4 regions of the Acetobacter sp. KSO5 genome follow, and region 1 is predicted to be linked to each of the others. Evidence: riboswitches for the same ligand, from Rfam matches in the RefSeq annotation. Region 1 holds a riboswitch; each other region holds the start of a gene.

Region 1 (7,318 bases):
CTCGTGCATAACAAGGCCGAACTCATTCTGGAAAAACAGCGTCATGGCCCCACCGGCGTCGTGCATCTGTTCTTTGAAGGCGAATACACACGCTTTGCCGATCTAGATATGGTGCATGAGGAACCGCATCACTAAGGGCTGTTCTGCACTCTGTCAGTGAAAAACCAGAGTGCAGAAAACCAGTTTTCAGGCTGACCCATGATAGGATGGGGCAGCCTGAACTGTTTTTGGATGGTGTGTGTCAGTTCGCTTTTGCGGGCGTTACACACGCAAAACTCGCCGCATCGTCCATGCTGCCTTTACCATCATAGCGGGCGACGGCGGGCCAGGCGCAAAGGGTGCGGGTGCGGGTCACTTTGCCGTCTTCCACGCGGGCGGCAATCAGTTTGTCCGGGGCGGTCTGGTTGCTTGCCCAGTTATCAATCGCGCCCAGTTTGCTAAATGTGTCACACCCGGCCCCCCCATAACAGTGGCCCATGCCGGGGATGGTGATCAGACGCATGGCATCCTTTGCGCTGCCACCAGCATTTTTCATCACAGCCTGATAATAGTCTGCCAGCTGTTCCGGGTTGTGCCCGTCATTCCAGCCAATATACATCAGCAATTTGCCACCATGCCGGAAGAACGGGGTCAGGTTGTCATCCACATGGAGCAGCGGGCCGACGGCCTGCGTGGCTTTGGCAATATCGGTGTCCCAGTTCAGGGTCGTCCAGTCCCAGTTCGGGTTCTGGAATGCTGCATATTTGAAAAGATCAAGTGCTACAGGGAAGGCTTTGCCGTCCGCAGAAAAACCGTCCTCGCTGCCTTTGGCCGGGCCGGGGAAAAGAACCTGATGCGTGCGCGGGTTGACTGGTCCCTGATAAATCTGTTCAGCAGACTGCACTTCAGACGCCGTCAGGCAGCTGGAAGTGTCCGCGCCCTTGCAGAGCAGGTCTTTGGGTTCAAAATGGCAGGCGTCAGGTTCATCCAGAAAACCCTGCTTTTTGCCAACGGGCGTTGCGCAGGCGTTCATCACAGCCTTGTTCAAAAGCTGGAATTTCTCGCGCGGCACACCCAGGGCGGGGTTATGGTAGCTCATCCACCCGGCCCAGAGCTGCTCGGCGTTGAAATTCACAATCGGGTTGGGCGGTGCGCCTACAACAATGCCGTCATAATCCTCGGGGAAGCGTTTGGCTTCAATCAGCCCCTCAAGGCCGCCCAGCGAGCAGCCAATCCAGTAGGCATGGCTGGCGTTCTGCCCGTAGAAACTATGGATCAGCGTTTTGGCGGTAGTGGTCATCAGGTGGTCAGCGCGGTAGGCGTAATCCACCATTTTTTCCGGATGGCCGAGGGTGAAGAGGCCGCCCTGGCCTTCCGGTGTGCTGCTGTCATGCCCGGTATCCGTGCTGGCCACGGCATAGCCTTCGCTCACGCCGGTTTCCATGCCCTGATACATCAGTGAGCCTGCCCAGCCGAAATTTCCAACGCCCAGAAAACGCCCATTCCAGCCCTTCAGCGGCATCCAGACTTCAATGCGGATGGCAGAGTCAGACGAGGGATGTAGCGTTGCGGCAACCCGGCAGAAGGCCGGAGTGCTGCCGCGTGTAGGTTTGCCCGCCACATTCATGCCGGGTGCTGACATAATGCGCGTCAGCTGCGTCTGGGGGGCCTGCCATTGCCCGGCTTCCACCGTCTGCACGGTTGTAAACGTGGTATCGGGCAAGGCCTGCCGGGCCAGATCGGCGCAGCTGGTGGCGTGGGCGTTTGTGGGGCGAAGGAGGGGGGCGGAGACTGCCAGAACAGCTGCCGCCAGACACAGTGTTTGTGTGCGGTGGGCCAGAACAGGCTTCAGAGAAGCACGGAAAGGCATGGAAAGCTCCTGTTATTAAGAGACTGAACTCTACGCCTGACAGACCATAGGGGAAGCACCTTGATCCCGCCAGAATTGGAAGGCAGTCTGTGCAGCACAGAAGAGTTGTTAAAATTGCCCGGCTGCGGGCGCGGAGTGCGTTTCATGCAAAAGACTTTTGTTGTGGCGGCAGGATTGCTGCTGGCTGCACCTTCTCTCGCGGCTCAGATGGTGCAGCCAGCCGTTGCGGCCTCCACTGAGGAGGAGGGACCTGTGCAGCAGACACAAAAGGGCGTGGCCGCGGCGCAGGCCTTTCTCGCTACGTTCGATGCACAGGGGAAAGCCACGGTGCAGTTTCCGTTTGTGGCGCAAAAGTCTGCTGTGCTGGCGCGCTTCCGTCGCACAACACCGGGTGGCCCGGCTGAACCGGTGACGAGCGCCAACGCAAATGCTCCCGTAGCGCGCGGACCGGGCATGGGGCCGCCGGGTGGTTTTCTTGGTGAGCAATACGGCAAGGCCATGTGGTCCAACTTCCCGGTAAGCGACGTGCCGCGCCCTGGCCGCCAGATGGGCAGCCTGACGGAGCCGCAACGCGCGGCGGCCATGGCACTTCTGAAAACCCTTTTGAGCGAGAAAGGGTTTCAGAAAGTGCAGGACATCATGGGGTCGGATCAGGCTTTGACGGATGCAGGCACAAATTTTGCCTCCGGGAAAGCTGTTTACACCATCGCTGTTTTTGGGGAACCGAGTGCCACAACGCCGTGGATGGTGCAGTTTGGTGGCCATCATCTGGGCCTGAATATTGTGATTGATGGCGCACATGGCGTGATGACGCCCACTCTGACGGGCGCGCAGCCTGCTGTGTATCAGGCCGGTGGCAAGACCGTGCGTGTTCTGGCTGGCGAGAATGACAAGGCTTTTGCCCTGCTGGACGCGCTGACGCCCGCCCAGCGCAAACAGGCCATTCTACCGTACAAGGTGGAGGATCTGGTGATGGGGCCGGGGCATGATGGCGAAACCATTGTGCCGGAAGGGCTGAAAGGTTCGGCCATGACGCCTGCGCAGAAAACGCTGCTGCTGGATGTGATTAGTGAATGGGCTGGCATTATCAATCCGGTTTATGCCGCCCCGCGCCTGAAAGAAATTGAGAGTGATCTCAATGAAACATGGTTTGCATGGAGCGGCCCGACCACCCATGCGCCGGACCGTAACGGCTCCTCGTATTACCGTATTCAGGGACCGCATCTGGTTATTGAGTTTTCTCCGCAGGGTGTGGGGGGTGACCCGACCCTGCATGTGCATACGGTCTATCGGGACCCGACGAACAGTTACGGCAGCCGGTTTACCGTCAAATGAGTGTGCGCATGACCTTACCCAAAGCAGCATTTATTGGCGGGCTGGTGTGTCTGGCTGGCGTTCATCAGGCCTCGGCCCATCGGCTGGATGAATATTTGCAGGCCACAACTGTAGATCTGGCGCGGGAGGGCGTGACGCTCCGCCTGCGCCTGACACCCGGCGTGGATGTGGCGGGGCGGGTGATCCCGCAAATTGACCGGAATGGGGATGGCGTGATTTCGGCGGAGGAGCAGCAGGCTTACGCGGTCCGCATTGTTCAGTCTCTGAGTGTTACGCTGAACGGAAAGCCGGTTGCCTTGCAGGCAGTATCAGCCAGCTTTCCCACGCTCTCTGCCATAAAAGGCGGGGAGGGGGTGATTGCTCTCCAGTTTTCTGTGCCGCGCGTTTTGCAAAAAGGTGCTTATCATCTGGCCTATACCAATCACGGGGCCGGAGCAGATACGGTGTATCTGGTGAACTGCCTGCAACCGCAAGACCCGGGCATTCAGGTGCAGGGGCAAAAACGCTCAGCGGATCAGGCGTCTTATCAGCTTGACTTTGTTGTGACGCAGTAGGGCTGTTTAAAAACTCTGTCAGGCTGGTCAGCCGGGCCTTTTCATCCGACTGAGGCGCATCAGTCTGAGGCGTCGGATACCGATAATGACGCCTGACAGAAACACGCACAGTACGCCACTCAGGAGCGGCAAGGCTATGCCCCAATGTGTGGGGGCGTCACGCAACCATGGCCAGAAATCGAGATCGTGAAACCCGTAAACCAGCCAGCGCGACTGGCGAGCGGGCTGATCCAGCATGGTCAGCACCGCGCCGGATTGTGCGTCCAGATAGATCAAGGTGCCGTCTGCGGCCTGCGCACGCCAGACGGGAAAATGCCGTTTATGCGTGGGGCGGCTGAAGTAATAGGCGTCTGCGCTGGTGAGGAAGGTCAGGCTCTCTGCTGTTTTGAGCAAGCCTGCAGGACGTAGAAACTGGACAAGTTGCTCTTTGGTGAAAGGGGCGGGGGCGAGTGTTTCGTCCAGTCTTTGAAAGCCCGAGTTTTTCTGGGCTTGCAGGAAAACATGCCCGTCCAGCAAGCTGCTTTTTGCGCCGGTCCAGCCGGTAGGGGCTGTGGTATCAAGCCGGGAAAGCAGAGCCTGAATCTCTGCACCCGTCACGGTGCCGGTCACGCGCAACGGGTTCACGGCGTCCGGTTTGCTGTGGAACAGGCCGCCCGGTGACATGCTGAGTAGTCCGGTTGTCACCCAGAGCAGGGCCAGCACGCCAAACACCGTGCCACTGACATGATGAACACAATGCCACCCCCGGTAAGGCGTAAAAGGGGACCTGCGCCGGAGCCGCAGAACGCCAATCCACAACCCGGTAACCGTCAGAAAAACGCCTGTGCCAGCCAGCACAATCACGACCTGCTGCCAGAGAATGGGATGTTTGCGCAGCACTGCCGGATAGAGCCAGTGCGGGATAGCGCCAACCCATGCCCATACGCGGGTCGTGCGGGTTGTGGCCTGCATGACGTCGCCTGTCAGAGAGGACACGTAAACCTGCGTGTGGTGAATGTCCGGGAAGAGAAAACGATAAAATCCATGTTCCCGGCCATGAGTATCCAGAACCCACTGGTCGTCCGTGGTGAGGCCATCAAACACTGGCTGACCTTGCGCGCCAGTCGCGCGGGCATAGCGTAGGGCGCTGGTAGCGGCGTCTGCCGGGGGAATGCGGCCCGCAAGGCCTGTGCGCAGATCAAGCGCAAAGGGCGGCCCGTTTTCCGGGGTGAGCGTCAGAACGGGTTCCTGCCCAACCATGCTGATCTGGAACGCCTGAAAGCGTTTGTCCCTGTCGAGGTCGCGTAAATTCGGAAGGTGTGCAGGCCACTGGATTTCTGCCGGAACATGGGCAAGGGCACGGTCATCCGGCTGGGGCCATGTGTGCCAGAGCATGACAATGCCGGACGCGCACCAGCCTGCCATCAGCAGCCCCATGCCAAGCCCCAGCCATCTGTGTGTCAGATAAAGCGCTCTGCGGAGTGCCTTCATGCCGGGGCGTTATACAAAGCCATGGCGGCGGCCTGTGCGCCGCGTGCCCAATGCACGGCCACATAGGCCTGCACAATCTGCTGTGCGGCCTCGGGTGCCATATCCAGCGTGAGAGAAGGCATGGTTTCGAGATACTCAGTGGCCGTTAGCAGAAGGGGGCGAAAAGCCTCTTCCAGCATGGCCCCGCGTTCCCGGTGTGTTGGGGGCAGGCTGGGTGTCAGTTTCAGGAAAAGCGCGTGGCCGTTGCGTGCAATAACGTCTTCCTGCTCCGGGGGCGGTAGCAAAGCCAGACGGGCAGCCTGCAGGGCATGGAAACGGGGCGGGCATGTGCGCAGCAGTCTGGCAAAAGCCGGGTGATAAGCCTCAGCCGTCCGATATGGACGCGGCAAAGAGGAAAGGGGCGAGAACGGTCTCACGGTTTTTACTCCTGCCTTCCGGTACATCCCGCCCGGCGGCACGGTCCTGAACGACAACAGCAGGTCTCCTGGCTCGCGGATACGCATCTGAGCCTTACCTTCCCGGTTGTTCACCAGTGGCCTGCCGCGTGGCAGAAAAGGCCCAGACATACCGCCTACAGTTGCGGGAGCAGCGACCGACTGAGCCGTGCTTAACGGCCTACGGTCTTCCCTTTTAACCCGCTTGCGCGGGGCTGTTGACTGATGCGGGCAGAGTGTACGCAAACCCGGTTTTTCGCAACAGCAGGAATTAGGGGTCGTTTTTTATCATGCGTGTAGCCGCAGTTTCGTTGACAAGCTTTTGCGGAGCATGTTTACGCTGCACCCAGCTATGGTGCCTTCAGGCTGTGTGTGCGGTCGGAGGGCTAAGAGGGAAATCGGTTCAAGCCGATGCTGCCCCCGCAACTGTAAGCTGAGAGGATTTGCGGCATCCATGCCACTCCCCGTGTGGGACATGGGGGGGAAGGCCGCTGCGAGATCCGAAGACCAGCGAGCCAGGAGACCTGCCATTGCCCGAAAGTCACGGACGGAGCTGCCATACGGGGTGATGTGGCGGCGAGGCACGGTTTGCTCAGTGCTTCCACCGCGGTGACGTTTTTTGGAGCGAACCCCGTGCGTCCACTCTCTTACGCCCTCAGTCTCCTGCTGGGCCTGAATTCCGTTTCCATCGCCTATGCGGCAACACCCGAGGGATCGGGAAATCCTGATGCCAGACCTTTGAAAAAAAACAGAGGTCCTCAGCATAAAAAGCAGGAAACCCCTGTGCCCGCCATGACGGCGGCAGGCGCGGAATATATTACGGCTTACGGCAAGACAGCGCCGCTTCAGGCCGTGCCAGCCGTCGGTGGCAAACTGGGACTTTCCATCCAGCACACACCGGGCACCATTAATGTCGTGTCCCATGATCTGATGATGCAGCGTGGCTATGCGCAGGCCGAGGCGGCAGCAGACAGCGCCCCCGGTGTTTCGTCCGGTGGGTCTCCGGGTAGCCCGGCGCAGCTGATGATGCGCGGTTTTACCGGGAACCAGATCTTGGTGCTGCATGACGGCCAGTATTTTGGCCCCACCACAATGATCAACCGGCCCCAGAACAGCTTCAATCTGGAAAGTGTGCAGGTGCTCAAAGGCCCGTCCTCCGTGCTGTATGGGCAGGGGGCGGTGGGCGGCACGGTGGATATGCGCACCCGAAACCCGACCTTTGATGGCCCCCATGCCAATGCGCTTATCTCCTATGGCAGTTTCAATACATGGAATGCGGGCATAGGTGGCTCTGTCCCCATTACGCAAACGCTGGCGTTGCGCACGGACTTCAGCCGTACCTCCTCCGACGGGTTTGTAAAAGGGGCTGATCCGCACTCGGATGATTTCACCACCACCCTGCTCTGGAAGCCGACATCCAAATTCACTGCCCGGCTGAGCATGGATTATCTGACTGACCGGTTGTCCACCTATTACGGTACACCGCTGGTGGATCTTTCCCAGACGGGCGGGCGTGTAGGCGGTCTGCTGAGTTCCCGTAAGGGGCTGGGCATTACCCGTGCATCCCTCTGGCGGTATTATAACGTGCGGGATGGTAAGGCCGGGTCCGTCAACGCCACGCCCACTTTGCATCTGGATTGGCGGGTGAACAGCCATGTTCTGTTTCATAACAGCAG
Region 2 (7,318 bases), 290 kb from region 1:
ACAGGCCGTTTTTCAGAAATTTGCCGTGACGGAGAAGCGGGCGGAGCGGGGTTCGAGGGGGTGGTAGGTGGCGCCGGTTTCGACGGGGGATGTGGGGGTCATGCGGTAATCGTAGGCGTATTGGGAGGCGGAGGCGTGGGTGTTGGTCAGGTTGTAGATGCTGGCCTGCACCTGAAGGTATTTTGTGATGTGGTAGCCGACATCCATGTTCACTTCCTTATAGCCGTGGGAGCGCAGGGAGTTATCTTCGATTAAGGGGTAGGACCCGAGCCAGCGGAACTGCACTCCGCCGAAGAACCCGCTGGGGTGATCCGCCAGCAGGCCGAAGGAACCGATGAAGTTAGGGGCGTTGGCCACATAGCGCCCCGGCAGGCCATAGAGGCCGGGATTTCCGGTAAAATAGCGGGCGTGGGTGGAGGCAATATCTGCGTTGAGTTCCAGCCAGGGCAGCGGGTGATACTGGCCGGAGAGTTCAAACCCCTGCCTGCGGCTGGGAGCGCCGGCGTCGTTCACGCCTTCATCCGCGTCGTAGGTGAGTTCTGAACTGAAATCGATGCGGAAAAAGGCGGCCTGCAGGTTCAGTTTTGGGATGATGTTGGTACGGACGCCCAGTTCCTCACTGGTGGCGCGGGTCATGAAGGGGGTGGCGATGGCACCGTTGGCAATGCCATCAGTCGGCACGGTGCCGAGGACGGCGCGGATATCGTTAGAATGATAGCCCTGCCCGGCACTGATATAAAATTCCGTTTTATACCACGGGCCGAAAATCAGGCTGCCTTTGGGCTGAAAAAGCCACTGATGCACACGGCCCCTGTAACCGGAAACGAGGCTGTGATCTGAGCCGCCGTAATAATCGCCACGCAGGCCGACAACGGTACGCAGCCAGGGCAGCCAGTGGGTGATGTTCTGGCCGAACAGACCGACATTGCCTTGTGAGACGTTATCCGCATTACAGACATACTGGCCGGTGGGCACGCTGCTATCCGGGCAGTCGGGCAGGACTTTGCGCTGACGGGTGTGGCGACGGTCGATATAAATGCTGTCCCAGCGGCCTTGTACGCCAAAAATGGTGTCTGTAGCGCGGTGCAGGAAGGTGTCGTGCCGCTGGTATGCCGATGTGCCGCCAAAGGTGGTGCGGGTTTCGTCCTGCTGTTCCTGATCGCCATTGATGGGGTCGTTCAGATAATGGCTAAAATCGTTCCATAGAGTCAGGCGGCTATGCACGACGTAAAGCGATGTTTTGAGCTGCCAGTTATCGTTATGCAGAACATGATGCGCGGAAACGCTGAACCGTTCGGAATAGCCGCCGTCGCTTGGGTCCAGAGAGCCGTAACGGCTGATGAGGCCTTTCTGGTAGGCCTCCAGAGGCTGGTCGGTCGTGTTGTTCCATTGGCCTCGGTAATACAGGCCGGTCAGGTTGAATTTGGTGTGTTCTGTGGTGTGGGTGTAGCGCGCGGCGGATTTGATGCCCCGGAAGTTGTCCGGGTGCGCCCACGGGCCATTGAGGTGGTCGATTGAGAAAGCACCAAGCAGTTTATCGCCATTTTTGAAGTGCGCTGTATCGCCAATAAACGCATGTTCGTCGCCCAGTGTGCCGAGACTGCCAGAAGCCTGCCCGCGCAGGTCATCCGTTAAGCGGATATGGTCGGACCCGACGACGCCGAAATCCCCGACATCCGCGTAAAAGGGGCCTTTGGTGTAGTCGATGCCCTGTGCGAGTTCCGGCATGAGGAAATTGACATCTGTATAGCCCTGCCCGTGGGCGTGGGTGGGTTCATTAACCGGGATATCATCCACAAAACTGGCAAGGTCTGTGCCGTGGTCCAGATTGAAGCCGCGGAGAAGATACTGGTTGGCCTTGCCCTCGCCCGAATGCGCGGTGACGACCAGACCGGGGACAGATTCCAGCAACTGCCCCACTCGGTAAACCGGGCGCAGGCGGAGTTCCTTGGCGGTAATGCTGCCCTGACTGGCCGTGAGCGCGCGGCCAATGGGATCTGTATGTGAGGCGATGACCTGAAGATGCTCTTCCCCGTGGGCCTCGGTTGTTTTGTGGCCGATGAGTTTTTGGGGGGAATCTGCCGGCGTGATGGGAGGCGTGACCGGGGAGGCGCGGCGGGCTGCATCTTTGGATGGCGTAGGTTTTGCAGACGGTGCGGCGTGTGCGGTGGTGGTGAAGGCAGAGGCGCAGAGGAGCGCGACGATAAACGGAGAGCGTCCGCGCCGGACAGGACGCGGAGACACAACGTGACCCATAACTGTTCCCCGATATCCGGCTCACCCCGTCCGGCTATCATGACTGAGCGACGAAGGCAGGTCTCCTGGCTCACGGGGGTTGTCTGACGCGCCTTCCCAGCCGTTATGGGGCCAGTGGCGTGATGCATCAGCGCACCGTTTACAGTTGCGGGGGCAGCCGCTGCCTGAACCCCGGGCCTGTGCGCCCAGCCGGATCCTTCAGCGTTCCCTTTTCACTCGCTTGCGCGAGACCTTCGACAGCCGCAGAGGTAGGGGATGGGCTTTGGGTGGGTCAAGGGTATGGGTGCCTTGATTTCAAAAAAACATCACGTGCTGGCAGGCGCTGGCCGGTGTAGGAAGGAGGCGTGAAATCCTTCTGCTTGTGAGCAAGATGATGCCTCAGTCTTCCCGTCCCGGACCAGAAATTTCCTCTCCCTCCACCCAGCGGGAGACCGCGACGGAACGCTGGCTGGCCACGTTGCGCCAGAAAATAAAGGCGGATGGCACGCAGCCGCGTGTGCATTTTAGCCGCACGCCGGACCGGCCGCTGGACCATGAGGGCGTGATACGGGATTTTGAATAACCGTTCACATTGTGTGAGCGGAGGCAACGGCCTTTTATCCTGAGCGTTTCAGGCAGGTGATGGCATCCGGCGTTCCGGATGCAGCGTGCTTTCTGACGTGATGAGGACCCTGCCGTGATGACCCTGCCCCGCAAACCGGTTTTGAGTATGGCGCTGGCTGCTGGCCTGCTGGCGGCTGGTGCGTTCATCGCCCCGGCACAGGCCCAGCGTAGCATGCTGTTTTCTGGCACCCTGGCGCCGGAGCATGGCGCGCCTGCGCAGGTGCATGGGAATGTGGTGGCGCTCTATTACGCCGGGGCGCATGTGCTGCGCTATACCGTGACATGGGACGGGCTGAGTGGCCCGGTGACGATTGCGCATCTGCACGGCCCTGCCCTGCCCGGCAAGGATGGGCCGCCGGAAGTGACGGTGCACGGCCCGTATAAAAGCCCGCTGAGTGGCAGTGTGATGCTGAGCACGGAGACGGAGCGGGATTTGCTGGATGGGCGTATTTACCTGAACCTGCATACCCAGAAATATCCGAATGGTGAGGCGCGGGCGTGGTTGGGGAAGAGTGAATAGTCCTTGAGAAACACCCAAGGTTTACTACATCTGAATACCGAGTTTGGGGGCGAGCCAGACCATGCCCAGATAGAGCAGGATGGTGACGCCGCAGCCGGCGCCTAATGCCAGCCAGAAGGGCACGCCATGCCGCATGATCCACGGGATGAGCAGGAACATGGGCAGGGATGGCAGCACGTACCAGAACGTGGCCCCCACATGGGCTTCCATGCGGGCGGGGTCTTTGGTTTCCAGCCAGAGCCAGATCATTCCAAAGACGGAAATAAGGGGGAGAGAGGCCACCAGCGCGCCAAGGCCGGGGTAGCGGCGGGCGAGCGAGGAGACCAGAGCAATGGTCAGCCCGGAGAGAAGGGCCTTGAGCCAGAAAAACATCGTTCTTTCCGGTGCAGAACCCCTCCGCCTGCTGAAAAGCTGACGGAGGGGCTGGCAGATTTTAGAGGTGGGTGTCGCCCTGCCGGGGCTGAGCAGCTTGCCCCTGCGGCGGCATCTGGCCGGGCTGTGCGCCGTTCTGCGGGGCACCTTCGGACGTCAGTTTGCCGGGCTGGGTAGAATGTTCCACATCATACGCTGTGGCCTTCTGGGCGTAGGTGCCTTTTGCGCCGGGATGCTCCTGATCATACAGAGCAGCCTTCTGCCTGGCTTCCTTACGATAGACGTGGCGGCGATACATGCCGGTGACGCAGCCCCCCACGGCACCCAGAACGCCATGATTGGCGACATGGCCGCCGACAGCGCCCACAGCCCCGTATTTCAGGCAGCCGCCCGGTTCCGCCTGTGCGGCGGTAACTGTTGTGCCAGCCAGAGCGGCAAGAACGCTCAGAGTGATCAATCGACGCATCTCTATTTCCTTTCTTCTGCCAGATAATGAGGCAGATTTCCCTGTAAATGTATCGAAAGAGTGCTGCGGAGACAATGTGCGCCCGCTTGCGTCCCCTTTGCGCAGAAGAACAGGTCTTTCTTTGACGGTGCCCTTTTATTCAGCGGTGCGGCACCCCATATTTAAAAGATAACAAAATGAAAAAAATAAGGAGGCCGTTATGAGACGCCCCTTTGACACCAGTCGCGCAGGGTCTGGTTTCCTGCATGGGTCTCGCTTTTCCCGGGGTATTTTGAACCCCCGCTCCAAACGGGTTGAGCGCCCGGAGACTGAGGCTGCTGCACAGACGTCAGGCACCACGGCCTCAGGGAACGCCGGGGCGGCTCACACAGACACGCATGAACCGGACGGCGCATCCTCCGAAAAAACCGAGAAAAGCCCGGATGAAACCACCGACCAATGCTTTGCCTGAAAGGCGACGTCAGGCGGCGGGCAGTGTTGCGAGGAACGTTGTGACCAGCGTTTCCAGAAGAGTTTGATCTGCGGGAGAAAACCGATCTTTGCGCGGGCTGTCGAGATCCAGCACGCCGAGCAGGTGGCCTTGTGCGACCAGCGGAATGACGATTTCAGACGCCGAAGCGGCATCACACGCAATATGGCCGGGGAACGCATCCACATCCGCCACGCGCTGGGTGGTGCGGGTCTGGGCGGCGGTGCCACAAACCCCCTTCCCCATCGCAATGCGCGTGCAGGCCACACGGCCCTGAAAGGGGCCGAGGACCAGTTCACCCTGTGACGCAGACGCCTCTGTCTGTCCGGACGGTACAGCGGAGGCCAGCGTGAACAGCGTGGCCTGTGCTGTTGCGTGCGGACGGTAGAGGTAGAACCCGGCCCAGTTGAGATCTGGCAGCGCCTCAAAAATAAGGGCAGCCAGATTAGCCATATTGGCCAGAGGGTCCTGCTCCGCCGCCAGCAGACCGGTGGCGGCGGAGAGCAGATCTTCCGGGGTGAGGCGATAGGCCGGGGCGCTCATGGTGTGCGCTTACTGAGCCAGCAGCGCCGGGCCGCGCAGAGCGGAGCGGCTGCAGACGGCTTCCTGCTGGTCCCGGTTGAGGGTTGTGATGTCAAACATCACGGTCGGGCTGAGCATCAGACGCCCCTGCCCGCCCCATGCGTAAGCCGGGTTGGTGCGTATACCCTCGCGGCTGGCGAGCTGGCGGCCGAGGGTGCGAACGGTAGTGTCCGTCACCAGTTTATGGGCGTCACAATAATACATCAGACCGCCAACGTTTTCCGCCGACGCATGTTCCACCGTGGGGATGCCATCATAATCCAGCACGCCGGGCGCTGCGGTGGCTGCTGTCATCGGGGCAGGACCGGCTGGCACCGTCAGCACGCCGGACGCAGGAGCCTGCGCCGCGTGCGCCTGCGGCAGAGCCGCGGACAGAGCGAGACAGCCGGTCAGGGCCAGAAAGACAGGGCGAAGTTTCAGCATAGGCTTGGTCCTCTTGGTATCTGCCAAACGGCAGTGAGGAGGACAGAATAAGGACAGACATCAGCACGCGGCAAGGGCGGGCTGCTCTGCGTTGGGTGGGGGGATGCCAGGAGGCTGGATGCGGGGAGGTGCATTACCAGGCGGCTGAGAGGGTGTTGCTTGTTGCCTGAAGGGGCTCGAAAGACTTAAGACAGGGTGCAGTTCTTTTGGCTGCACCCTTTTCTTTTGAGCAGGTCGTCTTTTTCCATGTCTTATGAGCCGCCTTTACTGGCACAGAACAGGGGACGTCTTGGCTCTTTTCTGTATCGTTCCTTCGCCATTGTTTTGTTTGGCCTGATTCTGTTTCCGGAATTTTACCATCTTGGCTCTCAGAGCATCGAACCATGGGATGAAGCCCGGCATATTGGCTCGGCTTATGAGATGCTTTTCCGGCATGACTATGTGGTCAACTACTGGCAGGGCAAAAAAGATTACTGGAACCTGAAGCCGGTTTTGAGTTTTTTGCCGATTATTCTGTCCGTCAAGCTATTTGGTAAGGGACTGATGGCGGCACGCCTTCCCTCCCTGCTGGGATTTGTGGCGATTGTTCTGGGGCTTTACCAGTTTGCGGCACGCAAATTCTCACGCGTGGAAGGGCTTTACGCCATCACGCTTTTTTCCATCTGGTCACAGGCTCTTACCGCCCACAGTTTTCGTGTGGTGGATGCGGATGCGCTTTACTGCACGTTTTACCTGTTCTGCATCCTGCTGTGCCTGAAACGCACCAGCCTGTCCTTCTGCCTTGCCTGCGTACTGGCCGCCTTGTGTTTTCTGAGCAAAAGCTGGCATGCCCTGACACTGCTGCCGCCGCTGGCGCTGACGTGTGTGCTGACGGAACGCTCTATTCGCCTGCCATTTAAGGGCATGCTGTGTGGTCTGGCCCCCATCCTGCTGTGGGTTGGGGTGCGGATCTATGAGGATGGTCCAAAATTTCCGCAACGTATGGTGACATACGACCTGCTCAAACGAACAGGCATACAGATTGAAGGGCACCATAACCCTCCTTCTTTTTATATAACGAGCTTTGTGCACGATTATCCTGATCTGCTCTGGCAGCTTGGATTTCTGACGCTGGCCTTTGGAGCGGCTTGCTGGTGGCCGCGGTTGCGAGCCGCCCGGTTTCGCTTTGGCATACCGAGTGCGTTAAAGGCCGAGATGCTGATTCTGGCTGTGGCCGTATTGTCTGTTTTCGGGATGTTTACGGCGGCAAAGACGCGCCTGTTCTGGTACACATTTCCAGCTTACCCGATACTCTGCGTGCTGATGACCTACGCCTTTGCGCAACTGCGGCCTGCGTTGAAAACAGTGGCTGGTGGCCTGGCAGCGGTGTTTTTTGTGATGTCCTTTTCCACATCCTGGCAGCGGACGAAGGCTCTTGAACTTCCGACTTTCTATTATCAGCTTCAGGCCGCGGCCTGGATGCCGATGACCAATGTGCAAAAGGAGGGCGTGATTGAGCAGGACGACTATGCTGCGCTGCTCACCTACCTGCCCGTCCCGCCAACCGCCATCCATATTGGCCCAGATGAGAGCAAACCGCATACGCTGGTCATCCGCGATAAAGACGCGGGGGCGTGTGACGGATGTG
Region 3 (7,318 bases), 1.6 Mb from region 1:
GCATGATCGGGGTTGGCGTCTTTCTGGGCTACACGTTCCAGACGTTGGGCCTGAAAACCATTTCCAGCAGTCAGTCCGCCTTTATCACCGCTTTGTATGTGCCAATGGTGCCGTTTTTGCAGTGGGCCGTGCTCAAACGCAGGCCGCATATGATGAGCTGGGTCGGTGTTCTGATCGCCTTCGTCGGTTTGATCTGCCTGACCGGGCCGGATGCCGCCAGCGGCCTGAGCTTCAGCCCCGGTGAGATTGCGACCTTGCTCGGCGCAGTCTCCATAGCGGGTGAAATCATTCTGATCAGCCGCTACGCGCTGCGCGTGGATAGTCGCCGCGTCACCATTGTGCAGTTGCTGGTGGCTGGCATTCTGGCGCTGGCCTTCATGCCGGTGGCGGGGGAACATATCCCGGCTTTCTCATGGGTATGGGTGGCGTCCGGCGTGGGGTTGGGGGTGATGAGTGCGGTCATCCAGTTCGCCATGAACTGGGCGCAGAAAACCATTTCCGCCACGCGGGCGACGGTTATTTACGCAGGGGAGCCGGTCTGGGCCGGACTTGTGGGGCGTCTTGCCGGGGAGCTTCTGCCGCCACTGGCCATAGCGGGCGCTGGGCTGATTGTGCTGGGGGTTCTGGCGAGTGAAATCCGGCTGCCGCGTCGTAAAAAAGACCCTGAACTGTCCTGACAAATCAGCCGTTCAGCACATTGCGGGTCGAACGCCGGGCAATCGCAGAGGCGGCTTCTGTATCAGGGAGCAAGCCGATCAGTTGCAATTCATCACAATACTGGGCCATCTGCTCGCGCAGTGCATGACCCGTCACCGGGCTGATGGCGGGTTGATGATGCAGCATGGCGCGCATGGCATCTGTGCTGACATCTGCGGAGTCATCTGCGACGAGTGTCGCGGCTTCATCCCGGTGCTGATTGGCCCATTTTGCGGCATCGCGCAGAGCCAGAGTCAACGCGGTTGCAGCATCGGGGTCCGTGTCCAGCGCGGCCTTTGAGGCCCCGAGGATTAGGCTGGTGCGGTCTGCATAATGGCCTGTGTTGCTGCCAACCAGTTCAGAAAACAGGTCCGCATGGCCGTTCAGCAGTTGCCAGGCCAGCGGGTCGTGCGCCACGACGGCATCAATGGTACGTGCGCGCGCGGAGTCAACCATCTGGTCTGCTGGCATATCAGTCCAGGTAATGCCGCCCATGGCGTTAATGCCCTTGCGGCGCATCATGATGGCGAAGAAAAATTTATCCGCAGCATTCTTATCCGGCATGGCCACTGTGCGACCCACAAGCTGGTCCAGCCGGCTGATGTTTGCCCCCCGCCGCACCAGCAGACGGAAGGTGCCGGGCTGAATGCCCAGTATGAGGCTGGCAGGCAGACCGCCATACAGACGAGGGAGCCAGGTTAACGCAGGCGCGACGGCATAGTCCGCTTTACCTGCTGCCAACGCATCCAGGGCTTCATTCCCGTTTTGCGGGGTGGAAACGCTTTCCAAATCCAGACTGTAGCGGGCAAAAAACCCTTTCTGATACGCAACGGCCAGCACCGGGGCTGTGTCCGAGTGCGGCCAGATCAGCTTGAGTTTGCGATACTGGCCATCCGGCTGCTTGCGTGGTGGCCGATTATGCGCGTGGTGTTCAAACGCACCCACGGCTCCCGCTATGGCCAGCCCGGCAAGGCTGGTCAGAACAATTCGGCGGCGGAAGGCCGGGTCGGAGGAAGGTCCTTGTGCGCTCATGCTTCTTTCTTACCACGCGGGGTTTTCAGCGTCGTCTGCTCATAAAAACATGCAACACAAAAAAAATGAAAAAAGGGGGTTTACGGCACCCCCGGATCACGGTTATACGATGCCTCGCTGATCCCGAATAGCTCAGTTGGTAGAGCAAGCGACTGTTAATCGCTGGGTCGTAGGTTCGAGTCCTACTTCGGGAGCCAGCCTTTCTTCTTAAAATTCAAAATAGATTTTCACGCTGTAAGCTGTAGATTTTTGCCATGCAGTTTGCGTCGATAGGTCTGTTGTTCTGATTCTAGTGGAACGCGTTCTGGCTGACCGTTTCAATCTCAGACTGATGCGCTCTTCATGCTTCCAAAAAATCCGTTCAAAGCATCCGTCATGGCAAATCCGCTGTGTGCGGCGCTATGTGTTTATGAAACCAGAAAGGCTGCTCTTTTCCGTTTCACCCGGAAGAAAGCAGCCTTTTTGTCAGCCTCAGCGCAGAGCGGCGATGCCGGTCAGTTCCACGCGCCAGTCCGGGTTGGCGAGTTTGGCTTCCACGGTGGCGCGGGCAGGTTTGTTGTCACGGTCCAGCCAGGCATCCCATGCTCGGTTCATGCCTGCCATATCGTTCATATCTGCCAGAAAAATCTGCACGGAGAGCAGGCGGCTTTTATCTGTGCCCGCTTTGGCCAATAGGGCATCAACCTGCCGCAGAATGTCCGCCATCTGGCCTTCTGCATCCGCAGAGGCATCATCTGCGACCTGGCCAGCCAGATGCACCAGTCCGTTATAAATTACTGCGCCTGTCAGGCGTTCTTCGGGGTCAAGGCGTGTAATGGTCATGGGGTTTTCCCTGTATGTGCAAAATGGTTTCAGGCTACCGGCATGTTATCAATCAGCCGGACATCGCCCAGACTGGCGGCGACAAAAAGCCGTGCGCCGGCCTCGGCCTTTTCAACAGTGCCGAGTGATTTTTCAGAGCGCAGATCCAGATAGTGCACGGTAAAGCCAGCATCTTTCAGGGTCTGTGTGCAGTGTTCCAGAGCGGCGGTAACAGGCTGGCCAGCTTTCAGAGCCGCAAGGCAGTCCAATAGAGCCTTTGGCAGATGGCTGGCTTGTTCCCGCTGAGCCGGGGTGAGGCGTTTATTCCGTGAGGATAAAGCCAGATGATCCGCTTCCCGCACGGTGGGAACCGGCAGGATAGTGAGAGGCAGGTCCAGATCCGTCACCACCCGGCGGATAATGCAGAGCTGCTGGAAATCTTTTTCCCCAAAAGCTGCGATATTGGCCCGGGTTTGCATAAACAGTTTGGTGACAACGGTTGCAACGCCATCAAAATGGCCGGGCCGGTCTCCGCCGCACAGCATCCGGTCAGGGCCGGACACGCTGATACGGGTGCAAAAGCCGGGCGGGTAGATCTGCGTTTCATCCGGGGCGTACAGAACGTCCACCACGCCGGTTTCTGCCAGAAGTGCTTCGTCGGCCTCCAGACCGCGTGGGTAAAGCTGGAAATCATTTGGGTTGTTGAACTGGATCGGGTTGACGAAGATCGTCACAATCCGGCGGGTGGCTTTGCCGTCCAGTGCGCGCACCAGCGTCAGATGGCCTTCGTGCAAAGACCCCATGGTGGGCACCAGCCCGATTGTTTCACCCTCATGGTGCCACTGCGTGACAATTTCGGCCAGTTCGTGTCTGGTTCTCACAAGCTTCATGACGCATCCCGGTTTGCGATAAAAGGGAAGGACAGCCGCCCGCACGGTTTATGCACGAGAAAACCGAGGAGGGCGGCTGTCCGGCCTGCGCCCGTCTTACTGTGTTTTCAGGAACGGTTCCAGCAGCACCCGGTCCGCAGCGCTCAACCGGCTGGCGGCAGTGCTGGCCTGATGCCAGTATGGATAGAGCAGGGGCGGCAGGCTGGCCTGATTGAGGCGATTCAACTGGTCTTCCGACAGCACCAGTTCAGCGGCCTTCAGGTTGTCTTTTAGCTGGTCTTCCGTGCGCGCGCCGATAATGACGGACGTAATGGCCGGGCGGTGCATGGTCCATGCCAGAGCGATCTGGGCGGCAGAAACGCCATGTTCTTTGCCAACAGCAATCAGCACTTCGACAATATCGAACAGCTTTTCCTTGTCATGCACCGGCGGTTCACCAAAATCTTCAAGCTGGCGGCCCTGCGGGGTGGGCTGGTTGCGGCGATACTTGCCGGAGAGCAGGCCACCTGCCAGCGGACTCCAGACCTGCACCCCAAGACCCTGATCGACAGCGGCGGGCAGTAGTTCATACTCCGCATCCCGCGCCTGCAGGGAGTAATAAATCTGCTGGGAGACAGGGGCAATCAGCCTGTTCCGTTCAGCGACGGAAAGCGTTTTCATCACCTGCCATGCAGAGAAATTGGAAACGCCTGCATAGCGGATTTTGCCCGCACGGGTCAGGGTATCCAGCGCTTCCAGCGTTTCATCCAGTGGGGTGAGGCCGTCCCATTCATGCAGATAGTACAGATCAATATGGTCCCGGCCCAGACGCTTCAGGCTGGCTTCACACGCGGCAATCAGATGCAGGCGGGAAGAGCCTTCTCCATTCGGGCCGTCCTGCATGCGGAAGCGGGCTTTGGTCGTCACCAGAGTTTCCTGCGAGCGGCCTTTCAGGGCTTCTCCCAGAATGGTTTCAGACTCTCCGGAGGAATAGACGTCTGCTGTATCAAACATGTTGATGCCAGCATCCAGACACAGATCAATCAGGCGGCGGGCCCCCGCTGTATCGGTATTGCCGGTTTTGGCAAAAGAGCCTTTGCCCCCGAATGTCATGGTGCCAAGGGTAAAGGCGGAAATACGCAGGCCGGACCGACCGAGCTGGCGATACTGCATCATTCTGTTCTCCGTGCGTGTGGCGGGTAAGGTATGAGCCCCTTGAGAGCTGACGGCTCAGGGCCTTTGTTTCAAGAGTGCAGGGCTGCGTACACAGTGTTTTGACATCTCCCGGAGAGCCTGCTTAACAGGACGCGATGGTTCCCGCTTTGGGATGAAAAGGGAAGTACGGTGAGAACTCCGCTGTTTCTTGGCCGTCGCTGCCCCCGCAACTGTATGTGACATCAGGCTTGTTCCAGCACTCTGCTACAGGGTGTTGTACCACTGGGGACTTCTCCGGGAAGGTATGGAACGAGTGAGAACCCCCGGAAAACCGGTGGTTTTGTGTCATCAGCCAGGAGACCTGCCATCTGATTTCTGGAGTGTCATGCCTGGCGGGGTGTCCGGTGCGTGATGGCGCGTTGCGATGCGCGCTACCGTCTGGCTTGTCCGGGCGGCCTTGGAACTGCACCCCCATGCCGTTTTGTGCGGTGTGTTGCCTGAAGGGTGTTCATGTCGGCCGCATTTTCTGCACCTGTGGTCAAAGGATGGTGTCCCGGCCTGTTTGCGCCCATGCAGGCGGCGGACGGCTGGCTGGTGCGCGTGCGTCCGCCTCTGGGCCGGATGACAGCAGCACAGGCCTATCTGCTGGCAGATGTCGCGGAACAGGACGGCAATGGGCAGATCAGCTTGACCAACCGGGGCAACGTGCAACTGCGCGGCTTTAGTCTGGAGGCCGCGCAGGCTTTCCCGCAGCGGATGATCGCGGCTGGTCTGGGGCAGGCTGACCCGGAAGCCGAGCGACGCCTTGCTCTTCAGGTTTCTCCTCTGGCGGGGAAAGATCCTGCCTGTGCGACAGAGACTATGCTGTGTGCTGACGCTCTGCGGAACGGCTTGATAAATCATCCGTCTCTTTCTGCCCTGCCTGATAAATTTGGTTTTTGCGTTGATGGCGGAGGGTTTTTCCCGACAGGCTCTCTGCGTGCCGATATTATGCTTCAGGCGGTGGGAAGTTCCGTCCCCACAGAGGCTGGCTGGCGCGTGGTGTGTGGGAGTGGCTGCTCAGAGCCGCAGATCGCGCAGGAGGCCGTGCAGACAACCCTTGCTCTGGCAGAGGCTTTTGTAAAACGCGGTGAAACGCAGCGGCCTCTTCGCGAGCCAGCTATCGGGAAACAGCTGTTTGCAGAAATCGGACTGAGGGGCGTGTCAGCCTCCGGGGCAGAAATGCAGAACGGAAGCCTCCTTGCCGCGCGGGCGGGCCATCTGACAGGCTCAGCTTATGCTGCGGTAGCGCCGCTAGGGCGTCTGACCGCCGCAACGCTTCGCGCCTGTGCGCACGTTGCGCAGCAAGGAGATGGCCTGTTGCGGATGACGGCATGGTCTGGGCTGGTTTTTTCCGGTCTGGAAAAAAATCCTGAAATTTCCGGAATGATCACGCATCCTGATGATGCACGCCTGCGCGTTTATGCCTGCATTGGTGCGCCGGGATGTGCACAGGCTGCTGGAGATGTGGGACGCGATGCGCTGGCCCTTGCGCCGTTCCTGCCGGATAAAGCCGATCTGCATGTATCGGGTTGTCGTAAGGGCTGTGCGCATCCCGGTGTCGCAACGGTCACGCTGGTTGCCGGGAGTGAGGGCTATGGCGTGGTGCTGCAGGGCACGGCCAGCGATGAGCCGATTTGTATTCTGCCAAAAACTGAAGATGTAAGAGCTTTTTTGCAGGCTCTGCCTAAAGGAGACGTTTGAATATGCAGGCTTATGATTATATTCGGGATGGAGCCGCTATTTATAAACGCTCCTTTGCCACCATCCGGGCAGAAGCGGACCTGCGCGGCTTTTCGCCTGAGCAGGCGCAAATCGTCGTCCGGATCATTCATGCATGTGGCATGGTGGATGTGGCGCAGTCTGTGGCGATGACGGAGGATTTCGTCTCTTCAGCAAGAGAATCTCTTAAAAAATCCTGTGCTATTCTTTGTGATTCCGAGATGGTTGCGCATGGTATTACCCGTGCTCGTCTGCCTGCGGAGAATGAGGTCGTGTGTACCCTGCGGGATGCTCGCACACCGGGACTGGCTAAAGAGATTGGCAATACCCGCTCCGCTGCCGCGCTGGATTTGTGGGGCGAGAAACTGGCCGGGGCCGTGGTAGCAATCGGCAATGCCCCTACGGCGCTGTTCCACTTGCTGGAACTTCTGGATGCCGGTGCACCGAAGCCTGCGGCTATTATCGGTTTGCCAGTCGGCTTTGTGGGGGCTGCGGAATCCAAAGAGGCTCTTGCAAAAAGGCATGATGTACCGTGGCTGGTTGTGCACGGGCGGCTGGGAGGCAGCGCCATGGCTGCGGCGGCCGTGAACGCACTCGCAAGTGAGGCTGAGTGATGGCGCACGGCACGTTGTATGTGGTGGGTGTCGGGCCGGGTGACCCGGACCTGATGACGCTGCGGGCAGTGAAAGTCCTGCAAGCAGCACCGGCGGTGGCGTATTTCTGCCGGCATAACACACAGGGCCATGCCCGACGCATTGCGCAGGCGCATATTGCTCCAACCACGCAGGAAATCCGGCTGGCGTATCCGTTCACAACCGAAATTTCCGTGAAAGACCCTGCTTACCATACGGACATGAACGCCTTTTATGATCGCTGCGCGCAGAATCTGTCTGCCGTGCTGGAGCAGAGGAAGGATGTGGCTCTGCTCTGTGAAGGCGACCCCTTTCTGTATGGCTCGGCCATGTATCTGTTTGACCGCTTGCGCAGCCGGTTTGCAACGCAGG
Region 4 (7,318 bases), 370 kb from region 1:
CACACCATGCCTTCTTCGCTACCGTCGGTTTATCGTCAGGCCCCCTTTGTGGAAGATTGCGCGCCGCGCCGCGTGCTGCGTCTGTTCAGCGGAAAATGGACCACCATGATCCTGCATACGCTGCATCTGCTGGGGGACGCATCACGACCGGGCAAACTCCAGCGGAGTGTGCCGGGCCTGTCCAAAAAAATGATGACGCAGACATTGCGTGAGCTGGAACAGTCCGGCCTCGTCAGCCGCCATGTTCAGCAGATCATGCCGCCCAGCGTGGAGTATCGCCTGACACCCGCAGGCCTGATTTTTATTGAACCCATAGAAATGCTCTACGCATGGGCCATTGACCACGCTGCGGAGCTGGACGCTCTGACGGCAAAGCAGGCATCAGGCGCACGCCCTGCGGAGCATGCGCCCGAGCAGAGCGTTACTTTTTAGAGGTTTTGAACCGGTAAAGCGCCAGAACCATCAGCACCTGCATACCCGCCACGGCCCCATCCAGCAGCCCTTTATCAAGGTCGCTTATGGGCAGGTTTGCCACATACAGTATCGCCAGAGGCATGAACATGATGGGAAACAGCAGCATGTTCTGGAAAGACGACTTTTTCACAGCCTTTGCTTTGTACCGTGCAGGCATTGTCCAATCCCTTTTCTGCAAACGACTCACTCACAAATCGCAATGAAAACGCTCGCACACCCTGCCGCCCGGCGCAAGACTCTTCGTGCTGGGGCACGTCTGGCGGGGTCACGGAGCGCGCTGATACACCACAACCGCAGTTTGCGGACCCTGATGGCGGTAAACTTCCCGGTAATCCTGTGTCAGCGTCTGGAACAGGTGGGCGCGGATGCTCAGGTTTTCACCCGCCCAGGCCGGGGCCTGCGTCACAACGTAGCGGGGCTTTTGTGCCAGCACATGGTCCAGCTCCGCAGAGGGGTTCATCCCGGTCGAGTGGATTTCCGCCTGCTCATTGAAATGGCCGGGGAAGGGGTGGTTTGTCAGGCCGCACCAGTGTGAGGTGTCATACAAAACAGGCGGCCCTTCATACACAAACAGGCACCCTTTAGGGTCCGGCATGGCGGCCAGATAGGCCTGATAGGTCCGCATATCGCCATTCTCAAGACGGTGGTTGTGCAGACGCTTCTGCGCGGTGACGGTCTGCACAGCCAGCATAAGCACCAGCCAGAACCGGCCCGCTTTCCGGTTCCACAAAGGGCTGCTGATGACGGCAAGCGGTGCAAAAAGCGGCAGCGCATAATGGAAATACCAGCCGCCAAATACTGCCACACCGCAGCAGGCGGCCACCGCCCATAAGCTGAGAAACTGTCGCTGGGCCTGCCCCGGCGCATGGCGGCACAGCCAGACCGCAACAGCACCCCCGGCAAGCAGCGGGGCAATGGCTTTGAGCAGCCTTATTCTCAGAGCGGCCGTTTCGGCTGGCGGCATCGCCGCACGCAGAAAAATGGAATCCACATTGGCAAAAAACCAGTCATGCGCATGGCCGATGACGGCATAAAACAGGAAAACTACCGCCGTGGGCAGGACTGCCGGGAGCACCCAAAGGGCGGCATCCGCACACAGGCCGCGCCGTGTCTGCCCATGGCGTGCCGCATACCAGAGCAGGTAAAGGCCCAGAAAACAGCCTTCAAACACTGTGGTGTATTTGATCTGCATGGACAGGCCAAACAGCCCCATGGCCAGCATGCCCACCCGGCGCACCTGCCGGGGGCCATCCGGCGCCAGCACCACTTTGAACAGAACCAGCGCCATGGCGGCTGCGACAAGCAGCGTATAGAAAACCGGTGTTTGCCCGCCTTCACCCCCGCACAGGGTAAGGCCGGTGCAATACAGCATGCCCGCCACCACTGCGCCGCCGCGCGATGTCAGGGTGCGGGCCATTTTATAGAGCAAAAGGCTGGTGCCCCACACCGCCAGCGCCGCGCCTATTTGATAGGCCAGCACACGATACGGCCCAAAAAGATGAAAACCCGCGTAAAGCACAAATAAAAGCGCAGGTTTTCTGTCCCAGAAGGCGAGATAGGGCAGATCCCCGTGTAAAATCCGACCTCCGCCAAAGAGGTAGAATTCTTCATCAATATTAAGGAGGGGATTTCCGAATGTCTGAAAACGCGAGGCAACCGTAAAGAGCAGAAGCAGGACGGCAGGCATAAAACGGTGGTGGAAAAGCGTTTTAAAAAAGGGAGCGCGCAGAGACATAGAGATCCGAAGGGGCTTTTGCCAGAATGGTTTTCCAGCCCGCCGGGCCAGCAGAAGGAAACATACAAGGTTTCTTTGCTGGCCTCTGTAAAATGAAATTTAAAATTTCTGAGCGCGGCCCATTAGCACCGGCGTGGCCAGTGCCCCAAAAATCAGCCCCATGCTGCCCCAGAGCACAGCCTGCATGCCAAGCGCAGACTCCCGAAAGCGCCAGAGCACCACAGCGGGAAACCCGTCCGGCACCTCATTCACATCCGGCAGACCAAACTGCACAAGGGCGACCAGCAGGACAAACACTGCCCCGCCACACAGCCACCCGGTCCACGCATCCCGCATCTGCGCAACCTTCTGGCCAAGCAGGCAGGCAATGGCCGCCACGCAAATGGACAGCGCAATCATCACAAAATAGGTTTCCGTGCGCAGTGCCAGCGTAGCCGGGTTGCCCACAGCGGGTGGGTTGGGTGGATATTTCAGGTCCGGCACCAGCACCACGGTCACAAACCCCGCCACGGCCAGCAAAAGCGCCAGCACGCGAGGGGACTGGAAAGACAGCCGCCCATACGCAAAGGAAAACACCAGCGCGAATAACCCGCCAAAGCCCGCGCCATACAGCACCGTGGCTGTGGCCAGACCGTAACTGGCCTGCACGGAGCGGCTGATCATCTCGTGTTCGGGCGCAGCACCTTCTGCCGCACTGCGGGCGGCTTCAAACGCAATGGCCAGCGCCACCTGCGGTTCACCAAAAAAACGGGCAAACACAAAGGCGAGCGCCGCCGCAAGGCACCCGGCAATCATGCCGCGTGCCAGCAAACGTCCAGCAATCATCAGGAAAAATCCCTGCTCTTTAGTGGCAGGGGAAGCCCAGCAGATGGCGGCCATCATGCACAAACTCATGCACTTCATGGCCGGAAATCAGGGAGACAGCACCCTGTTCCGCGCCCACAAAATACAGCATCAGCACAGACAGCAGCAGGCCAAACACCGCCCAGGGCAGCAGAGCGCCAACGGGAATGGCAACAGGTGCGGGCGCCGCAATGGCCCGTGCGCGGGAGGAAGAGGGGTGCATCATCAAACAGGCTCCGCTGGTAAAAACGCGTTCCGCGGTGGAAAAAACGACGCTGAGGGTCTGACTTCCCGCTCTAAAAAAGCGGATTACAGTGGCGCGACCGTGCCGGACTCTCACCAGCTTCCTCAGATCAGCCTGTAGTCTGAACGGCCCCTCCGCCCCTGTCAATTCATACAAAAGCAGGTGGGACCTCTGGAGTCAGAGCAGCGCCGTAAAACCGGCCAGCACCAGACACTCGGTGAACACCGCAGCCGCCCCCAGCACATCGCCCGTATAACCGCCCAGCAACCGCCGCGCGGCCATGCCCACCAGCCCGCAGGCCACAAGGGCTATCGCCACAGCGGGCAGGCTTACCAGCACCGTCATCTCTCCCGCCAACGCCACAACGCTCACCCCCGCCAGAGCCAGCCCGACCCAGAGCGGCCCACGCGGCAGGGGGTTGAGCGAGCGGGCCAGACCATCAGGTCGGGCAGGGGGCAGGCAGGCGAGTAACACCAGCAGCACCGCCCGCGCCAGACATGCGGAGATCGCCAGCGCCAGCACAGCCACCCCAGCGGGAAGCGCTGCCACAGCCGAGGCCCGCACTAACAGGCTCAGGCCCAGCGCCATGACGCCGTAACTGCCAATCCGGCTGTCCCGCATAATCTCCAGCCGACGCTCCCGCGTGGCCCCGCCACAGCCGTCGGCCATGTCGGCCAGCCCGTCTTCATGCAGGCCGCCGGTCAGCACACACTGGAACGCCAGCGCAAGCCCCGCCGCCGGTAACGCCGCCACATGGCCCAGCCGCAGCAGCCAGAAGACTGCCCCGACGACCGCGCCAATCGCCGTGCCAATCAGCGGCCAGCACCAGATGGAACGGCCCATTGGCCACAGTGCCGTGCTCGCTCGTTGCGCGGGGGAGAGCAGCCAGCCCACGGGCAGGCGTGTCAGTAAACTCAGCCCGCAGGCCAGATCCAGCCGCAGCCGCGCACCAAAGGACTCAGCCGGGGCGGGGGGGCTCATGTGCGGCCCGAAACCGCAGCCTGCGCAAACGTCGCCATGCCATTATGGCAGGCCACCGCTGCCCGCAGCAGAGGCACCGCGAGTGCTGCGCCCGACGCTTCCCCCAGCCGCAAACCAAGGTCCAGCAACGGCATCAGTCCCAGCTTTTCCGCCAGCCGCGCATGGCCTGCTTCCGCAGAACAATGGGAGAGGCGCGCATGGTCCAGCCCGCCTGCTGCCAGCCGCGCCAGTGGAGCGACTGCCGCCGTGCAGACAAATCCATCCAGCAGCACCGGAATGCCGTAATGCCGCGCCGCCAGCGCCGCCCCCAGCAAGGCCGCGAGTTCATACCCGCCCAGTCTGCGGGCTATTTCCAGCGGGTCATATGCAGGCAAGCCTGCTGCGTCAGACGCAACACCAGAAGATGCAGCACCATGACTGTCACCCTCTTGCGCGGCGGATGCGGGCGTTACCGCGCCGAACGGCTTTGCGCGTTCGCCCTCCATTGCAGAGGTACCCTGTGCCGCCGCCATCTCCGCCTTGTGGTAAGCCAGAGCGGCATCAATCACCCGCGCCTTGTGCGCCACCCCCGGAGCATCCAGCCCCGTGCCACGCCCGGCCCAGTCTGCCCCGGCACCTCCAAACAGCGCCGCCGCCAGTGCTGAAGCCGCTGTGGTGTTGCCAATGCCCATTTCCCCCAGACACAGCAGGTCACACGCACGCGGCACGGCGTCATACCCCGTCTGCACAGCCTCCAGAAACGCGGCTTCTGTCATGGCCGGAGCGGTGGTGAAATCCGCTGTGGAAGCCAGATCATGCACTGGCACCACCCGCAACCGGGCGTCTGCCACGCGGGCCAGCTGATTGATAGCCGCCCCGCCGCTTTCAAAATTCTGGACCATCTGGGCTGTCACATCCTGCGGCCAGGGCGAAACACCTTGCCGCACCACGCCATGATTGCCCGCAAAAATCAGGATCTGCACCCGCTCAAGCTGAGGTCCCGCCTGCTTCTGCCAGCCGCCGAGCCAGCGCGTCAGCTCTTCCAGCCGCCCCAGACTGCCGGCCGGTTTGGTCAGCTCGGCCTCGCGGTCGGCAATCTGCTGCTGCGCCGCCGCATCCACCCCCCGCAACGCCGTACAGGCAGCCCGCAGGGCAGAGAGGGAGTCAATCGACCGTTTCGGATCGTGGAGTATGCTCGTTTTCATGGGCCGCATGGATACAATCTAAAGACCCGACATCATAACCCTGTTTTTCGAACGCTCCATCCAGCATGGGGTATGGAAACAAGGGGGAGACCTTTTTCCGCCCCACTCTTTTAGGCCGTCATGACACCGAGAGACTGAATTTCAGCCTCAAACTCCGTCTTCATGGCCGCTTTTTCCGCGTCTGAAAGCCACGAGGCGTCGAGCGTCCGCAGAGACATCGCCGCGACCTCTTCCACACTCAGGGACAGACTACGCGCCATCGTCACGTACGTCGTGCCAATATCCGTCCCGAACATCGGCGGGTCATCTGTGCAGGGAACAAGAAACAGTCCCGCCTCATGCATCGCTTTCAGCGTTTCTGCCCGCTTTTCCATGCGCTGCGGCACACAGGTATGGGAGCAGACCGTAAACGGCACCCCGCGGTCCCTGCACCGGCACGTCAGAACCGGATCCGCCAGCATATTATAGCCGTGGTCAATCCGGTCACAGCCCAGAACATCAAGGCAGGTTTCGACATTGCGCGGCGGTGCCTGTGCCAGCGTCTGATTATCCTCACAGGCATGCGCCGTGCAGCGCAGACCGGCGGACCGGGCCAGAGCATAGGCATCCTTAAACAACTCCGGCGGGCCTTTGAATTCGGCACAGTCCATGCCGATCCCAATAACCTCCTCCCGCCGATGGGCGAGCACGTCCCGCACCATCGCTAGCGCGACCTCCGGCCCGAGTTCCCGGTTGATGGCAGGGATCAGGCGGCCGGTAATGCCGAAATCTTCTTTCGCCTGTCGAAGACCATCAACAAATCCGTCCACCATGGTCTCGTAACGGACCCCGTGCGGGTAATGGTAATTCGGGCTGAAGAAAAACTCGGCGTAGCGCAGGTTGCCTTTCCGATACCCGTCCGCAAGCGCCTCGTAAGAGACGCGCGCAAAATCATCCCGTGTGATCATGCACCGGCCTATGACCTCAAGCCGCGCAAGAAAATCGTAGAAATCCGTAAACGCATAGAACTTGTCTGGGTCCGTCACCGGAAGAGGGACATTGTTCTTCGCCGCAAGAGCGAAAACGGTTTCCGCACTCAGCGAGCCTGCCAGATGGCAGTGCAGGTCAATTTTCGGAATGGCTCTTATAAGAGTGTCAAGGCTCATAACAGATCTTTCTTAGTGTGAACGCGCACCGCACCCCGGCCGCGCCACAGCGGACAAAACACGATGGCGCAGTTGGCCAGCAGTCCGATCAGCCCCGGATTAACACCACCAAGAGACATACCGGACGCAAATAACGCGATCGCCACGCCCGCCCCCGAAAAAAGCCCCAGCCCCGCAATCCGGGCAGAAGCCGGCCAGCCCGTCAGAATCAGGAACCACAAAGACGCAAACTGAATCCCGATATAACCGCTGACATTCAAAGCCGTCAGCATGATTGCGGGCGCATGCGCCGTGGCGACCAGCGCCAGCACAAGAAACAGGATAACCGCCAGATTAATGGCCCGTTTGGGGTGCCGACGGCCCAGTTTGGGTACAATATTGCGCGTCATCATCGCCGCGATATTGAGAGACGTGGCCGCCAGAACCAGCAACCCGGCCAGCACTGCGCCAGCGGCTGCCAGCGCCACCATCCACGGCGGGAGCAACACGCCCGCGACATGGAAAAACACGGCGTTCGGGTTTGATAAGGGCGGAAGAAACCGCAGGGCAAAAATCGTTGCAAACACCGCAAACGGATACATCAACATATAAAGCGGCATGAAAATCATGGCTTTGCGCACAGCCTGTGCCGAACGCGCCGTAAACAAATAGGGAGTAACGGACGGCTGAAAATAAAACCCAATGCCCTGATAAAGGATTGTGGTGATGGCAA

What was found. Region 1 has a riboswitch for cobalamin ahead of ACHQGU_RS04505 (hypothetical protein). Riboswitches for the same ligand answer to the same signal wherever they lie in the genome.
Region 2: linked by a shared signal. The riboswitch ahead of ACHQGU_RS03200 (TonB-dependent receptor) and the one ahead of ACHQGU_RS04505 (hypothetical protein) in region 1 are both predicted to bind cobalamin.
Region 3: linked by a shared signal. The riboswitch ahead of cobG (precorrin-3B synthase) and the one ahead of ACHQGU_RS04505 (hypothetical protein) in region 1 are both predicted to bind cobalamin.
Region 4: linked by a shared signal. The riboswitch ahead of ACHQGU_RS02675 (CbtB domain-containing protein) and the one ahead of ACHQGU_RS04505 (hypothetical protein) in region 1 are both predicted to bind cobalamin.

What each region holds. Positions count from the first base shown of each region.
Region 1 covers NZ_CP172014.1:973,283-980,600, forward strand. Annotated here, with positions in the region: gene ACHQGU_RS04480 (replicative DNA helicase) at 1-135, shown strand, start outside; gene ACHQGU_RS04485 (tannase/feruloyl esterase family alpha/beta hydrolase) at 242-1,849, opposite strand; gene ACHQGU_RS04490 (DUF3500 domain-containing protein) at 1,994-3,184, shown strand; gene ACHQGU_RS04495 (hypothetical protein) at 3,193-3,738, shown strand; gene ACHQGU_RS04500 (hypothetical protein) at 3,766-5,208, opposite strand; gene ACHQGU_RS04505 (hypothetical protein) at 5,205-5,624, opposite strand; cobalamin riboswitch at 5,665-5,877, opposite strand; cobalamin riboswitch at 5,979-6,189, shown strand; gene ACHQGU_RS04510 (TonB-dependent receptor) at 6,435-7,318, shown strand, end outside.
Region 2 covers NZ_CP172014.1:679,188-686,505, reverse strand. Annotated here, with positions in the region: gene ACHQGU_RS03200 (TonB-dependent receptor) at 13-2,244, opposite strand; cobalamin riboswitch at 2,294-2,506, opposite strand; gene ACHQGU_RS03195 (hypothetical protein) at 2,627-2,818, shown strand; gene ACHQGU_RS03190 (CHRD domain-containing protein) at 2,936-3,379, shown strand; gene ACHQGU_RS03185 (DUF3147 family protein) at 3,404-3,751, opposite strand; gene ACHQGU_RS03180 (hypothetical protein) at 3,813-4,217, opposite strand; gene ACHQGU_RS03175 (hypothetical protein) at 4,417-4,668, shown strand; gene ACHQGU_RS03170 (GAF domain-containing protein) at 4,678-5,229, opposite strand; gene ACHQGU_RS03165 (hypothetical protein) at 5,239-5,691, opposite strand; gene ACHQGU_RS03160 (ArnT family glycosyltransferase) at 5,938-7,318, shown strand, end outside.
Region 3 covers NZ_CP172014.1:2,559,623-2,566,940, reverse strand. Annotated here, with positions in the region: gene ACHQGU_RS11510 (DMT family transporter) at 1-677, shown strand, start outside; gene ACHQGU_RS11505 (ABC transporter substrate-binding protein) at 682-1,728, opposite strand; tRNA gene ACHQGU_RS11500 (tRNA-Asn) at 1,850-1,925, shown strand; gene ACHQGU_RS11495 (RidA family protein) at 2,200-2,550, opposite strand; gene panC (pantoate--beta-alanine ligase) at 2,580-3,419, opposite strand; gene ACHQGU_RS11485 (aldo/keto reductase) at 3,516-4,571, opposite strand; cobalamin riboswitch at 4,693-4,937, shown strand; gene cobG (precorrin-3B synthase) at 5,064-6,296, shown strand; gene ACHQGU_RS11475 (precorrin-8X methylmutase) at 6,299-6,928, shown strand; gene ACHQGU_RS11470 (precorrin-2 C(20)-methyltransferase) at 6,928-7,318, shown strand, end outside.
Region 4 covers NZ_CP172014.1:599,584-606,901, forward strand. Annotated here, with positions in the region: gene ACHQGU_RS02655 (helix-turn-helix domain-containing protein) at 7-432, shown strand; gene ACHQGU_RS02660 (hypothetical protein) at 422-631, opposite strand; gene ACHQGU_RS02665 (ArnT family glycosyltransferase) at 740-2,209, opposite strand; gene ACHQGU_RS02670 (CbtA family protein) at 2,309-3,031, opposite strand; gene ACHQGU_RS02675 (CbtB domain-containing protein) at 3,054-3,278, opposite strand; cobalamin riboswitch at 3,313-3,448, opposite strand; gene cobS (adenosylcobinamide-GDP ribazoletransferase) at 3,474-4,277, opposite strand; gene ACHQGU_RS02685 (nicotinate-nucleotide--dimethylbenzimidazole phosphoribosyltransferase) at 4,274-5,461, opposite strand; gene add (adenosine deaminase) at 5,572-6,606, opposite strand; gene ACHQGU_RS02695 (sodium:solute symporter) at 6,603-7,318, opposite strand, start outside.